Regions from separate parts of the Intestinimonas massiliensis (ex Afouda et al. 2020) genome, predicted to be linked through region 1. Evidence: a T-box and tRNA genes for the amino acid it is inferred to sense, from the RefSeq annotation. Region 1 holds a T-box; the other holds one or more tRNA genes.
The links. The T-box of region 1 lies ahead of ileS (isoleucine--tRNA ligase). A T-box ahead of a tRNA ligase gene usually reads a tRNA of that ligase, here a tRNA-Ile.
Positions count from the first base shown of each region.

Region 2: it has a tRNA-Ile gene. The T-box ahead of ileS (isoleucine--tRNA ligase) is inferred to sense a tRNA for this amino acid. The anticodon was not compared.

Region 1 is NZ_LN869528.1:517,125-524,595, forward strand. It holds gene lspA (signal peptidase II) at 1-185, opposite strand, end outside; gene BN2154_RS15060 (Arc family DNA-binding protein) at 192-368, opposite strand; gene BN2154_RS15655 (hypothetical protein) at 501-665, shown strand; gene ileS (isoleucine--tRNA ligase) at 723-3,527, opposite strand; T-box leader at 3,597-3,819, opposite strand; gene BN2154_RS02685 (DivIVA domain-containing protein) at 3,876-4,649, opposite strand; gene BN2154_RS02690 (cell division protein SepF) at 4,740-5,210, opposite strand; gene BN2154_RS02695 (YggS family pyridoxal phosphate-dependent enzyme) at 5,241-5,954, opposite strand; gene BN2154_RS02700 (biotin/lipoyl attachment domain-containing protein) at 6,123-7,406, opposite strand; gene hfq (RNA chaperone Hfq) at 7,425-7,471, opposite strand, start outside.
Region 2 is NZ_LN869527.1:216-5,315, forward strand. It holds rRNA gene BN2154_RS00110 (23S ribosomal RNA) at 1-2,649, opposite strand, end outside; tRNA gene BN2154_RS00115 (tRNA-Ala) at 2,910-2,985, opposite strand; tRNA gene BN2154_RS00120 (tRNA-Ile) at 3,000-3,076, opposite strand; rRNA gene BN2154_RS00125 (16S ribosomal RNA) at 3,184-4,714, opposite strand.

The DNA of each region.
Region 1 (7,471 bases):
ATGGTGAGCAGCCAGGTATGCTGGGAGAGCATGGAAAAGGCCGCCCCGGTGTTCTGGACATAGGTGAGCTCCAGAATGTGGGGCAGGAAGGGGAGGGAACCTCCCAGGGGGATGTGGGCGCGGACCAGAAACTTGACGACCTGATCCAGAACCACCAGCGCGAGGATGAGGATGGCATAGAGCATGAGCGGTTACTCCTTGGGGACGGCGATGGCGCCGTGTTCTTTTTCGTAGGCTTCCAAATACCTTTTGAGACAAATCTCAATCTCTTTGTTGATCGAGCGGCCATTTTCTTTGGCTACCACTCGTAATTTTGACATGACTTCCCGTTCCAAACGAAGCGGATAGGGATTCTCCTGTTGTCCCATGTGACCCACCTCTCTCTGTTTGATATCAAGATTATATCAGTATGATATTATCGCCGCAACGATACAAAAAGATATCATATAGATATTGACAATTTGATATCTATATGATATCAATATTGCGAGGTGATTTATATGGAACAGGAAAAAATCTGCGGGACCTGCAAATACTTTGCCCAGCACTACCGGAAGTGGGGCAAGGGATACCACGAGGTGGACTGCGGGCACTGCAAGTACCCCCGGATCAAAAAGCGCACCAAGGACCAGACCTGCCCGCACTGGGCGCCTCGGGAAACGTAGAACAAAAAAGCCCCCGCGGCCATACAACGTATGGCCGCGGGGGCTCAGCTTGTCTGCTTATGCTTCGGCGCGCACGACCCCGGCGCAACGGGGGCACAGCTCGGGGTGGTCGTGGTCCTCCCCCACGTGCTCGTTATGGTTCCAGCAGCGCACGCACTTAGGGGCCTCGGACAGCTTGACCGCGATGGTGCAGGGGATGAGGCAGTCGGCCATCTTTTCCCCCTCCACCGCCCCGGTGGTGACGGTGACCCTGGAGACGATGCACAGGGTGGCCAGGTCCACGCCGGACAGGAAGTCCGCGTCCTTCTGCTCGGCCACGGAGAGGGTGACCTCGGTGTCCTGGGCCTTTTTAAAGACCCCGGCGGCCCGGGCGTTCTCCAGGGCCTTGTTCACCGCGTCGCGGACCGAGATCAGCTTATCCCAGCGGACCTGGTCCGCCTCGGACAGGGCCAGAGCCTCGTCGTAGCCGGGCATGTCGTTGAGCAGGACGCTCTCAGTGTTCACGTCGGCGGTGTGGGGCATGGCGCTCCAGATCTCGTCGCTGGTGAAGGCCAGGATGGGGGCGATGAGCCGGGTCATGCCGTCCAGGATGGTATACAGGGCGGTCTGGGCGGAGCGGCGGCCGTGGGCGTCCCCGCAATACAGCCGGTCCTTGATGATGTCCAGGTAGAAGTTGGACATATCCACCACGCAGAAGTTGTACACCGCCCGGTAGACGGCGTGGAACTCATAGCGGACATAGGCCTCGCGGACGGTCTTGACCAGGTCGTTGAAGGAGGCCAGGGCGAAGCGGTCCAGCGCCTCCATCCGGTCCAGGGGCGTCTGGTCGGCGTCGGGGTTGAAATCGCACAGGTTGCCCAGCATGTACCGGGCGGTGTTACGGATCTTCAGATAGGCCTGGGAGAGCTGCTTCATGATGTCCTTGGAGATGCGCATATCCTGGGTATAGTCGGCCGAGGCCACCCACAGGCGCAGCATGTCGGCGCCGTAGTCCTTGATGACCTCCTCGGGGCCCACGGCATTGCCCAGGGACTTGTGCATGGCCTTGCCCTCGCCGTCCACGGTCCAGCCGTGGGTGATGATCTGCTTATAGGGGGCCACGCCCTTGGCGGCGATGCTGGTCAGCATGGAGGACTGGAACCAGCCCCGGTACTGGTCGCCGCCCTCCAGATAGACATCGGCGGGGAAATGGAGGTAGGGCCGCTCATCCAGCACTGCGGCGTGGGTGGAGCCGGAGTCGAACCACACGTCCATGATGTCGGACTCCTTGGTGAAGTGGGTGTGGCCGCACTTGGGGCAGCGGAACCCGGCGGGCACCAGCCGATCGGCCTCCCGGTCGAACCAGACGTTGGAGCCGTGCTCCCGGAAGAGGGCGGCCACATGCCGGATGGTCTCGGGGGTGACGATATCCGCCCCGCAGGAATCGCAGTAGAAGATGGGGATGGGCACGCCCCACACCCGCTGGCGGCTGATGCACCAGTCGTTGCGCTCGGTAATCATGCCCGTCATGCGGTCCTTGCCCCAGTCCGGCTTCCACCGGATGCCGTCGCAGGCCGCCACGGCAGCGTCCTTGATGGCGTCCACGGAGCAAAACCACTGCTCGGTGGCCCGGTAGATGATGGGGTGCTTGCACCGCCAGCAGTGGGGGTAGGAGTGGGTGATCTCCTCCTTGGCCAGGAGGAAACCCTCGGCCTCCAGATCCTCTACCACCATGTCGTTGGCCTTGGCGTAGAACTGGCCGTTGTACCGCTCGTCGGTCATGACGCCCTTGGCGTTCACCGGCACGGGGGTGCCGATATGGGTCAGCCCGGCGGCGTCGTACTGGCGGCAGATATTGAAGTCGTCGGCGCCGAAGCCGGGGGCGGTGTGGACGCAGCCGGTGCCGGCGTCCAACGTGACGTGGTCGCCGTTGAGGATGACGGAATCCCGGTCGAACATGGGGTGCTTGGCGGTCATCCGTTCAAACGCACTGCCCTTGAGGACGGCCAGCACCTTGGAGGCCTCAAAGTCAATGTGGGCGGCCTTGCAGACCGACTCGGCCAGGTCCTTGGCCAGGATATAGACCTCGCCGTTGGGGGCCTGGAGGAGCACGTAGTCATACTCGGCGTTGAGGCAGATGGCCATGTTGCCCGGGATGGTCCAGGGCGTCGTGGTCCAGATGACGAAGTAGGTCTTGCTCAGGTCGGCGTACCGGCCCAGCTTGCCCTGGTCGTCCCGGACGGGGAACTTGACGAACAGGGTGGTGCAGGGGTCGTCCTGGTATTCAATCTCGGCCTCGGCCAGGGCGGTCTGGTCATGGGGGCACCAGTACACCGGCTTCATGCCCTTATAGATAAAGCCCTTTTCCGCCATCTTGCCAAAGATCTCCACCTGCTTGGCCTCAAAGGCGGGCTTCAGGGTCAGGTAGGGGTCGTCCCACTCGCCCAGCACGCCCAGGCGCTTGAACTGCTCCCGCTGCTTGTCCACGAAGCTCAGGGCGTACTCCTTGCATTTCTCCCGGAACTCGCTGGTGGTCAGCTCGTCCCGCTTCACCTTCTTGTCCTTCAGGATGGCGGACTCGATGGGCAGGCCGTGGGTGTCCCAGCCGGGCACGTAGGGGGAGCAGTAGCCCGTCATGTTCTTCTCTTTGACAATGATGTCCTTGAGGATCTTGTTCAGGGCCGTGCCGATGTGGATGCTGCCGTTGGCATAGGGGGGGCCGTCGTGGAGGACGAAGAGGGGCTTGCCGTCGTTGCGGCCCACCATCTTGTGGTAGAGGTCCTTGTCGTACATGGCCTGGAGCATCTCGGGCTCCCGCTTGGGCAGACCCGCCCGCATGGGGAAGTCGGTCTGGGGCAGATGGATGGTCTGGTTGTAGTCCATGGGTGCGTTTCTCCTTCTATATCATCAATCATTTTGCCTGTCTGGAAGATAAAAAGCGCCTTTGTCTCCCTAAGAGACAAAGGCGCTGAAACCTCTGCGGTACCACTCTTCTTGCCGCGGGGATGCCGCGGCCGCTCAAAGACGGATAACGGCCGCCGCCCGTCCCGGCTTACTCGGTTCAGCCGGGCCGCTCTGAGGTGATCCTTCGCGTCCCTCTCCCGTCCGCCTCGCACCAAAACGGCGGCTCTCTGAGCGGTCCGGGGGCGCTACTCGTCCTCTTCCACGCGTTTTACCTATTGCCAAAGCATTTTATCCGTTTCCAGGCCCTTTGTCAAGGCCCAATCCTTCTCACTTGATCTCGTAGTCCTTGCCGAAGTGGTGCTCCAGGCCCTTAAAGTCGAGATGACGGGCGGGGGCCTCCTCCCGCTGGGCGGCGGGCTCCTCCGGCGCGCCGGACTTCTCGCCGGGCATCTCGGCCTCCGCCTGGGCGGCGGAATAGCCGGTCAGATCCCCGTACAGCCCGCCGCTCTCGCCGCCGGCGTGCGTGGTAACGGGCTCCAGCTCCTTGGTGTCCTCCAGGTCCTCCGCCGGCTTCTCCTCCATCAGCTTGTGGATGGAGGCGTCGATGTCGCTGACGGCGGCGTCCACCGGATCGGCGGCCGGAGCGGGGGCGGAGAGCTGGGACAGACCGCCCAGGTACTCCATCTCGTGCTGGTAGAGCTCCTTCAGCTTGCCCACATAGGCGGCGGTGGAGCTCTGGGCGGCGGTCAGGCGGAGCTGTTCGTTCTCCACCTCCTGCCGCAGGGCCTCTACCTTCTTCCGGGCCTCGGCCTCCGCCTGGGCCAGCAGCTCGGCCTGCTTGCGCTGGGCATCCTGAACCATCTCGTCGGCCATCCGCTGGGCGGTGAGCAGGGCCTTACGCATGGCGTCCTCGGTGGAGCGGTATTCCTCCACCTTTTCCACCAGCACCTTCATCTTGCTCTTCAGGACCGCGTTTTCCTTGTAAAGGGCGGAGTAGTCCTCGGTGAGCACATCCAAGAACTCATCCACCATCGCCATGTTGTAGCCCCCGAAGGACGCCTTGGCAAAGGCGTGCTGGGAGACCTCCTGCGGAGTCATCATACGCCATTCCCCCGTTTCTCAGCCCAAGAGGGCGGAGCCGTCTCCGCCCGCGGCATTCTCTCTGTACGGACCGGTTCTGTGCGCCCGGCCCTAGAAGTACAGCCCGTTGTTTTCCAGCTCGTCGATCAGATCTCCTAAAATATCCACGTTGTAGGGCGTGATGATATAGGTGGAGATGGCCACCTTCTTGATCTTGCCCTCGTTGGCGTAAGCCACGCCGGACAGGAAATCCAGCAGGCGGCGGGCGATGTCCTTGTTGGTGGACTCCAGGTTGAGCACCACCGTGCGCTTCTCCCGCAGGTGGTCGGCGATCTCGGCGGCGTTCTCGAAGCGGTCGGGCTTCACCAGCACCACCTGGAGCTGGGTGGTGGTGTGGATGTTGACCACCTTATTGCTGCGGCGGGGCTCCGGGTCCACGGCGTACAGCGCGCCGGTGGCCTCCCGGGGCTTCTCCTTGCGCTCCACCCGGGAGACGGGCTCAAAGTCGTCAAATGCCTCTTCGTCCTCTTCCTCGTCCTCATAGGGGCGGGCCAGACGCTTCAATTCATCAATGAATCCCATAGATGTACTTCCTTTCCGTCTCCCGGCCGGTCAGACCGTTCCGGCGTGCACAGGCGGCCGGGGCCCGAACAGGGCCGTGCCCACCCGCACCAGAGTGGCCCCTTCGCGAACCGCGTCCTCGTAGTCGCCGCTCATCCCCATGGAGAGACAGTCGATATCAGAATCATTATCGCCCATTTCCATTCTTATGTCAACAAAAAGCTGCCGGGTTTTGCGGAAAAACATACAATTATCCCCCGGAGCGGCGGCAACGGGCGGAATACACATCAATCCCCGCAGCCGCACGTGCCCCGCCGACCGGGCCAGGCGGGCCAGAGTGGGCAGCTCTGACGCCGGACAGCCGCCCTTACTCTCCTCGCCGGCGATGTTCACCTCCAGCAGGATGTCCTGCACGATGCCCAGCTTGGCCGCCTGCCGGTCGATGGCCTCCAGCAGGCGGGGGGAGTCCACCGACTCGATCAGATCCACCCGGCCCACCACATACTTGACCTTGTTGGTCTGGAGGTGACCGATGAAGTGGACCCGGGCCCCATCGTAGGCGTAGTCGGCCAGATGGGCGGTGAGCTCCTGGACCCGGTTCTCCCCGCAGACGGTGATCCCGGCGGCGATGGCCGCCCGGATGGTGTCCGAGCTCTGGACCTTGGTGGCGGCCACCAGCGTGACCTCATCCGGGCCCCGGCCCGCCGACCGGGCGGCGGCGGCAATGTTCTTCTTTACCTTTGCGATGTTTTCCAACAGCGACATATGTAAGCACCTCCATACCTGGACTGATAAAAAGCGCTCACCCCCCACCGCCCGGCACTCCCCGACGAAGCCCAGCGAAGCGGGTTCGCCGGGGAAAGGAGGAGCAAGGGAGCTGGCACAGCTTTCGCCGTTAGGCGGAAATGGAGCATAGCGGACTTTGCGACGACGCTATCGCACCACTTTTCCGTCAAACAGATCCTCGGCGGCCACAATCACCTCGTCCCCCGCCCGCAGCATCTTTTTCTGTTCGGTGGCGGTGGGGTTGTCCGACAGGACGCTCTGCACCAGGCAGTAGTCCCCGTCGTCCGCCAGGATCTCCACCGGCCGCCACTCCGCCTGGACGCCGGTCAGCACATACAGCCCCACCTGTTTCTCCCCGGTGGGGACCTTTTCGCCGGTGTCCGGGTCGGTCCGGGTCACGTCGATGGTGCGGATGGCCTTTTTGGGCACCCGGATGCCGGTGGTGCTGTCAAAGATGAGATCCACCGTCTGGCGGCGGAGCAGGGAGGTGTCAGCCAGATGCCGGTCGGAGGAAAAGACCACCGCCGTCCGCCCGTCCTGGGGAGCGCTGATGGACTCGGTCTTCATGGCGACCTCTCCCGACCAGTCCCGGGAAAACCGGATGCGCACCGACCAGCCCTCCACCAGCCGCGCGGCCACCTCCTCCGGCACGGTGACGGCGAAATACCAGGTGGCCTTCGTGATGAGCTTGCCCACCGCCCCCTCCGGCGCGGCGACCGGCTGGGCGGTGAGCGTCTCCAGGGACAGGGGGGTCAGGTTGTTCAGCGCGGCGGGGGTGAGCACCGACTCGTAGCCATCGGCCAGGGCGGAGAAGGTCCCCGCCACCGGCGCCCTCACCGCGGTGGTATCGGCGCCGGAGGCCTGGTCCAACGCGTTGATCTGGGCCTGGACGGCCTGAATCTGGGCGTCAATGGAGGCCGCCCCGTCATAGGTGGCCTCCCGCTGGAGCACCAGGCTCTTCAGCGTCAGGGCCTGCTCCTCCAGGCCGGTCAGGTCCCCCGCCGCCGCCGAGGCGCGCAGGCGGGCCATGGCGTCGGTGATGGACTGGTCCAGCCGCTGGTTGTCCCAGGAGGCCTCCCCCCGCAGCAGGGTGTAGTTGAGCTGCTGCAGCTTCAGCTCCAGGGCCCGGCGCTGGCGGCTGCGGTCCAGGGCGGTCTCGTCCCGGTAGACCACCGCCACCGTCTGGCCCGCCCCCACCTTCTCCCCCTGGTCGGGAAGCACGTCCACAATGGAGCCCTGGCCGGGGATCACCTGCTCGGTGCGCACCAGCCAGCCCGTGGCCTCCGCCGCGTCGTCCACCGTATACTCGTAGGTCATGATGGTGGAAAAGGGGTCGGTGAAAATCTGCCAGGCGGCCCCCACCAGGTAGACCACACTGGCCAGAAAGATCACCAGCATGACGACTTTTGTAATGATTGTGGGCTGCTTCATGCCACGCCTCGTTTCCCGTCAGCCCTCCTCCTCGCCCTCCAGCGGCACAGGCTGTAGGGGCGCGA
Region 2 (5,100 bases), on a different contig from region 1:
GCAGGACAACTGGTGCACCAGAGGTCTGTCCATCCCGGTCCTCTCGTACTAAGGACAGCTCCCTTCAAATCTCTTACGCCCGCAACAGATAGGGACCGAACTGTCTCACGACGTTCTGAACCCAGCTCGCGTGCCGCTTTAATTGGCGAACAGCCAAACCCTTGGGACCGAATTCAGCCCCAGGATGCGACGAGCCGACATCGAGGTGCCAAACCTCCCCGTCGCTGTGGACGCTTGGGGGAGATCAGCCTGTTATCCCCAGGGTAGCTTTTATCCGTTGAGCGACGGCATTTCCACGCACATACCGCCGGATCACTAACTCCAACTTTCGTTACTGCTCGGCCCGTCGGCCTCGCAGTTAGGCTGGCTTATACGTTTACACTCATTGCACGATTTCCGTCCGTGCTGAGCCAACCTTTGAGCGCCTCCGTTACCTTTTAGGAGGCGACCGCCCCAGTCAAACTGCCCACCTAACAGTGTCCCCCGACCGGATTCACGGCCGCAGGTTAGAAAACCAGCAAATCAAGGGTGGTATCCCAAGGGTGACTCCACCTAAGCTGACGCCCAGGCTTCCAAGTCTCCCACCTATCCTGTACATGATTTACCGATTTCCAGTATTAAGCTACAGTAAAGCTCCATGGGGTCTTTCCGTCTAGTTGCGGGTAACTGGCTTCTTCACCAGTACAACAATTTCGCCGGGTGGGCTGTTGAGACAGTGCCCAAATCGTTACGCCATTCGTGCGGGTCAGAACTTACCTGACAAGGAATTTCGCTACCTTAGGACCGTTATAGTTACGGCCGCCGTTTACTGGGGCTTCAATTCAGACCTTCGCTTGCGCTAAGCCCTCCTCTTAACCTTCCAGCACCGGGCAGGCGTCAGCCCATATACGTCATCTTTCGATTTAGCATAGACCTGTGTTTTTGGTAAACAGTCGCTTGGGCCTATTCTCTGCGGCCTGCCATAAGCAGGCTCCCCTTATCCCGAAGTTACGGGGTCATTTTGCCGAGTTCCTTAACAACCCTTCTCCCGTTGGCCTTAGGATTCTCTCCTCATCTACCTGTGTCGGTTTGCGGTACGGGCGCCTTAGTATTCCTCATGCCTTTTCTCGCCTCTGGACATCGGAGACTTCCCTACTATATTTCGGTCCCTTACGCCCCGGTCAACCAACGCCGGGGTTCCCCTATTCCAAAGTGTCAGCATGCTTAAAGTTCGGCGGCTACGGAATTTCTACCGTATGTGCATCGACTACGCCTCGCGGCCTCGCCTTAGCTCCCGGCTTACCTTGGGCGGACGAACCTTCCCCAAGAAACCTTAGATTTTCGGCCATTATGATTCCCACATAATTCTCGCTACTCATTCCGGCATTCTCACTCGAATACAGTCCACCGCTGCTTCCGCTGCGACTTCACCCCGTATTCGACGCTCCCCTACCCCTGTCCATTCGGACAAGCCCAAGCTTCGGTTACATGCTTAGCCCCGTTATATTTTCCGCGCAGAGTCACTCGACCAGTGAGCTATTACGCACTCTTTTAATGAGTGGCTGCTTCTAAGCCAACATCCTGGTTGTTTTCGCAACTCCACATCGTTTTCCACTTAGCATGTATTGGGGACCTTAGCTGTGGGTCTGGGCTGTTTCCCTTTTGTCCACGAGACTTATCTCACGTAGACTGACTGCCAGTCATCAATTCTGCGGCATTCAGAGTTTGATAGGGTTCAGTAACCTTATCGGCCCCTAGCCCATTCAGTGCTTTACCTCCGCGAATCTAAACTAACGCTAGCCCTAAAGCTATTTCGGGGAGAACCAGCTATCTCCGGGTTCGATTGGAATTTCACCGCTATCCACAAGTCATCGCCGGTCATTGCAACGAACGTGCGTTCGGTCCTCCATGGGGTTTTACCCCCACTTCAACCTGCTCATGGATAGGTCACCCGGTTTCGGGTCTATTGCAACGAACTTTATACGGGCTATTAACCCTCGGTTTCCCTTCGCCTCCGGTACTCAATACCTTAAGCTTGCTCGTTACAATAACTCGCCGGACCATTCTACAAAAGGTACCTCATCACCCATTAACGGGCTTTGAGTGCTTGTAAGCACAAGGTTTCAGGTTCTATTTCACTCCCCTCCCGGGGTCCTTTTCACCTTTCCCTCACGGTACTGCTCCTCTATCGGTCATCAGGTAGTATTTAGGCTTGGAGGGTGGTCCCCCCAGTTTCCCACCGGGTTTCACGTGTCCGGCGGTACTCTGGATCCTCACTAATAAGATTCAGTTTTCGTCTACGGGGCTCTCACCCGCTGTGGCCGGCCTTCCCATACCGTTCGACTAACCTATCTTACCGTTGTGTGAGTCCTCAACCCCGAGGAATAAATCCCTCGGTTTGGCCTCTTCCGCGTTCGCTCGCCACTACTAGCGGAATCTCTGTTGATTTCTCTTCCTCGCCCTACTTAGATGTTTCAGTTCAGGCGGTTCCCCGCGTACGCCTATTTGATTCAACGCACGCTGACAGAGTATTGCTCTGCCGGGTTGCCCCATTCGGAAATCTGCGGATCAATGTGTATGTGCCACTCCCCGCAGCTTATCGCAGCTTGTCACGTCCTTCGTCGGCTCCTGATGCCAAGGCATTCCCCTTGCGCTCTTTCTAGCTTGACCTTTCGCAGAACCTTTCTGGTTCTACGTTGATCATGAATTATGCAGGCTTCAAAGAGTTTTTAATTGGCTCATTGTTTTTACCCATTCACTAGAACAGCTAGACGCTATTCTAATTAAAGTTCCACAACATTGCTATTAATTGCCCTCTGTTGCTTGCTCTCAATACTTTCTCTCGTTGTTCAGTTTTCAAGGTGCAGACCTCTGACCATCAAGGTCAGATCTCAACATTCAACACCTCGTTGAGTGTTGAGATCCAATCTTGGTGGAGGTAATCGGACTCGAACCGGTGACCCCCTGCTTGCAAAGCAGGTGCTCTACCAACTGAGCTATACCCCCGCGCTCTTAAAAGGTGGTGGGCCCAAGTGGACTCGAACCACCGACCTCGCGATTATCAGTCGCGCGCTCTAGCCAGCTGAGCTATGGGCCCATAGCGTACACCCTCTAAATTAAACAACGTGAACCTACTCCACACACACCGCAGAGTCCTGACCTTAGGACGTTACGATAAAGCTCACTTTACCGAACTCTCCTTAGAAAGGAGGTGATCCAGCCGCACCTTCCGATACGGCTACCTTGTTACGACTTCACCCCAATTATCGAACCCACCTTCGGCCGCGCCCCCTTTGCAGTTAGGCTACGGACTTCGGGTGTTCCCGACTCTCATGGTGTGACGGGCGGTGTGTACAAGGCCCGGGAACGTATTCACCGCGGCATGCTGATCCGCGATTACTAGCGATTCCGACTTCATACAGGCGGGTTTCAGCCTGCAATCCGAACTGGGACGGCTTTTAGGGGTTTGCTCTGCCTCGCGGCTTTGCCTCCCTCTGTTAACCGCCATTGTAGTACGTGTGTGGCCCAGGACATAAGGGGCATGATGATTTGACGTCGTCCCCACCTTCCTCCGTTTTGTCAACGGCAGTCTCGCTAGAGTGCTCTTGCGTAGCAACTAACAATAAGGGTTGCGCTCGTTGCGGGACTTAACCCAACATCTCACGACACGAGCTGACGACAACCATGCACCACCTGTCTCTACTTTCCCCGAAGGGCACCTAATCCATCTCTGGTTCGTTAGTAGGATGTCAAGCCCTGGTAAGGTTCTTCGCGTTGCTTCGAATTAAACCACATACTCCACCGCTTGTGCGGGCCCCCGTCAATTCCTTTGAGTTTCAACCTTGCGATCGTACTCCCCAGGTGGGATACTTATTGCGTTAGCTGCGGCACGGAGGGGGTCAGACCCCCCACACCTAGTATCCATCGTTTACGGCGTGGACTACCAGGGTATCTAATCCTGTTTGCTCCCCACGCTTTCGCGCCTCAGCGTCAGTTATCGTCCAGCAATCCGCCTTCGCCACTGGTGTTCCTCCGTATATCTACGCATTTCACCGCTACACACGGAATTCCGATTGCCTCTCCGACACTCAAGAACTACAGTTTCAAATGCAGGCTATGGGTTGAGCCCATAGTTTTCACATCTGACTTGCAGTCCCGCCTACACGCCCTTTACACCCAGTAAATCCGGATAACGCTTGCCACCTACGTATTACCGCGGCTGCTGGCACGTAGTTAGCCGTGGCTTATTCAACAGGTACCGTCACTTGCTTCGTCCCTGTTAAAAGAAGTTTACAACCCGAAAGCCTTCTTCCTTCACGCGGCGTTGCTGGGTCAGGCTTGCGCCCATTGCCCAATATTCCCCACTGCTGCCTCCCGTAGGAGTCTGGGCCGTGTCTCAGTCCCAATGTGGCCGGCCAACCTCTCAGTCCGGCTACTGATCGTCGACTTGGTGGGCCGTTACCCCGCCAACTATCTAATCAGACGCGAGTCCATCTCAGAGCGATAAATCTTTGATATCAGTGCCATGCGACACCAATATATCATGCGGTATTAGCACAATTTTCACTGTGTTATTCCCCACTCCAAGGCAGGTTACTCACGCGTTACTCACCCGTCCGCCACTAAACAACCAATTCCATTGTCCGAAAACTCTTTCCTTGGCGTTCCGTTCGACTTGCATGTGTTAAGCACGCCGCCAGCGTTCATCCTGAGCCAGGATCAAACTCTCAATAAAATGGTATCTATACAGACCTCACAGCCTGCACAAATCATCTTATCGAAGCCTAATTCATAGCTTCAAAGAAATTAAATCGGTTCCCCATTCACAAACTTGCTTGCACAAATTTCCTGAATGGACAACAATTTGTCCTCTTCTGGTGCTTGTGTGTTTCACTTCACGTTGTTTAATTTACAAGGTGCACGCCGCAGCTCCGCGGCAGGGCCTTTATTGTATCACATCTCAGGCCCTTTGTCAAGAACTTTTTTCAGCCCTTTTTCGAAGGCTTTCCGCCGGTTCTCAACCGCTCGCCTCACGCGAACTTTTGTATTTTACTACATCCCGTTCGCTTTGTCAAGACCTTTTTTCAAAACCCTCCAGATTCCTCTCTCATCGGGCTCCTA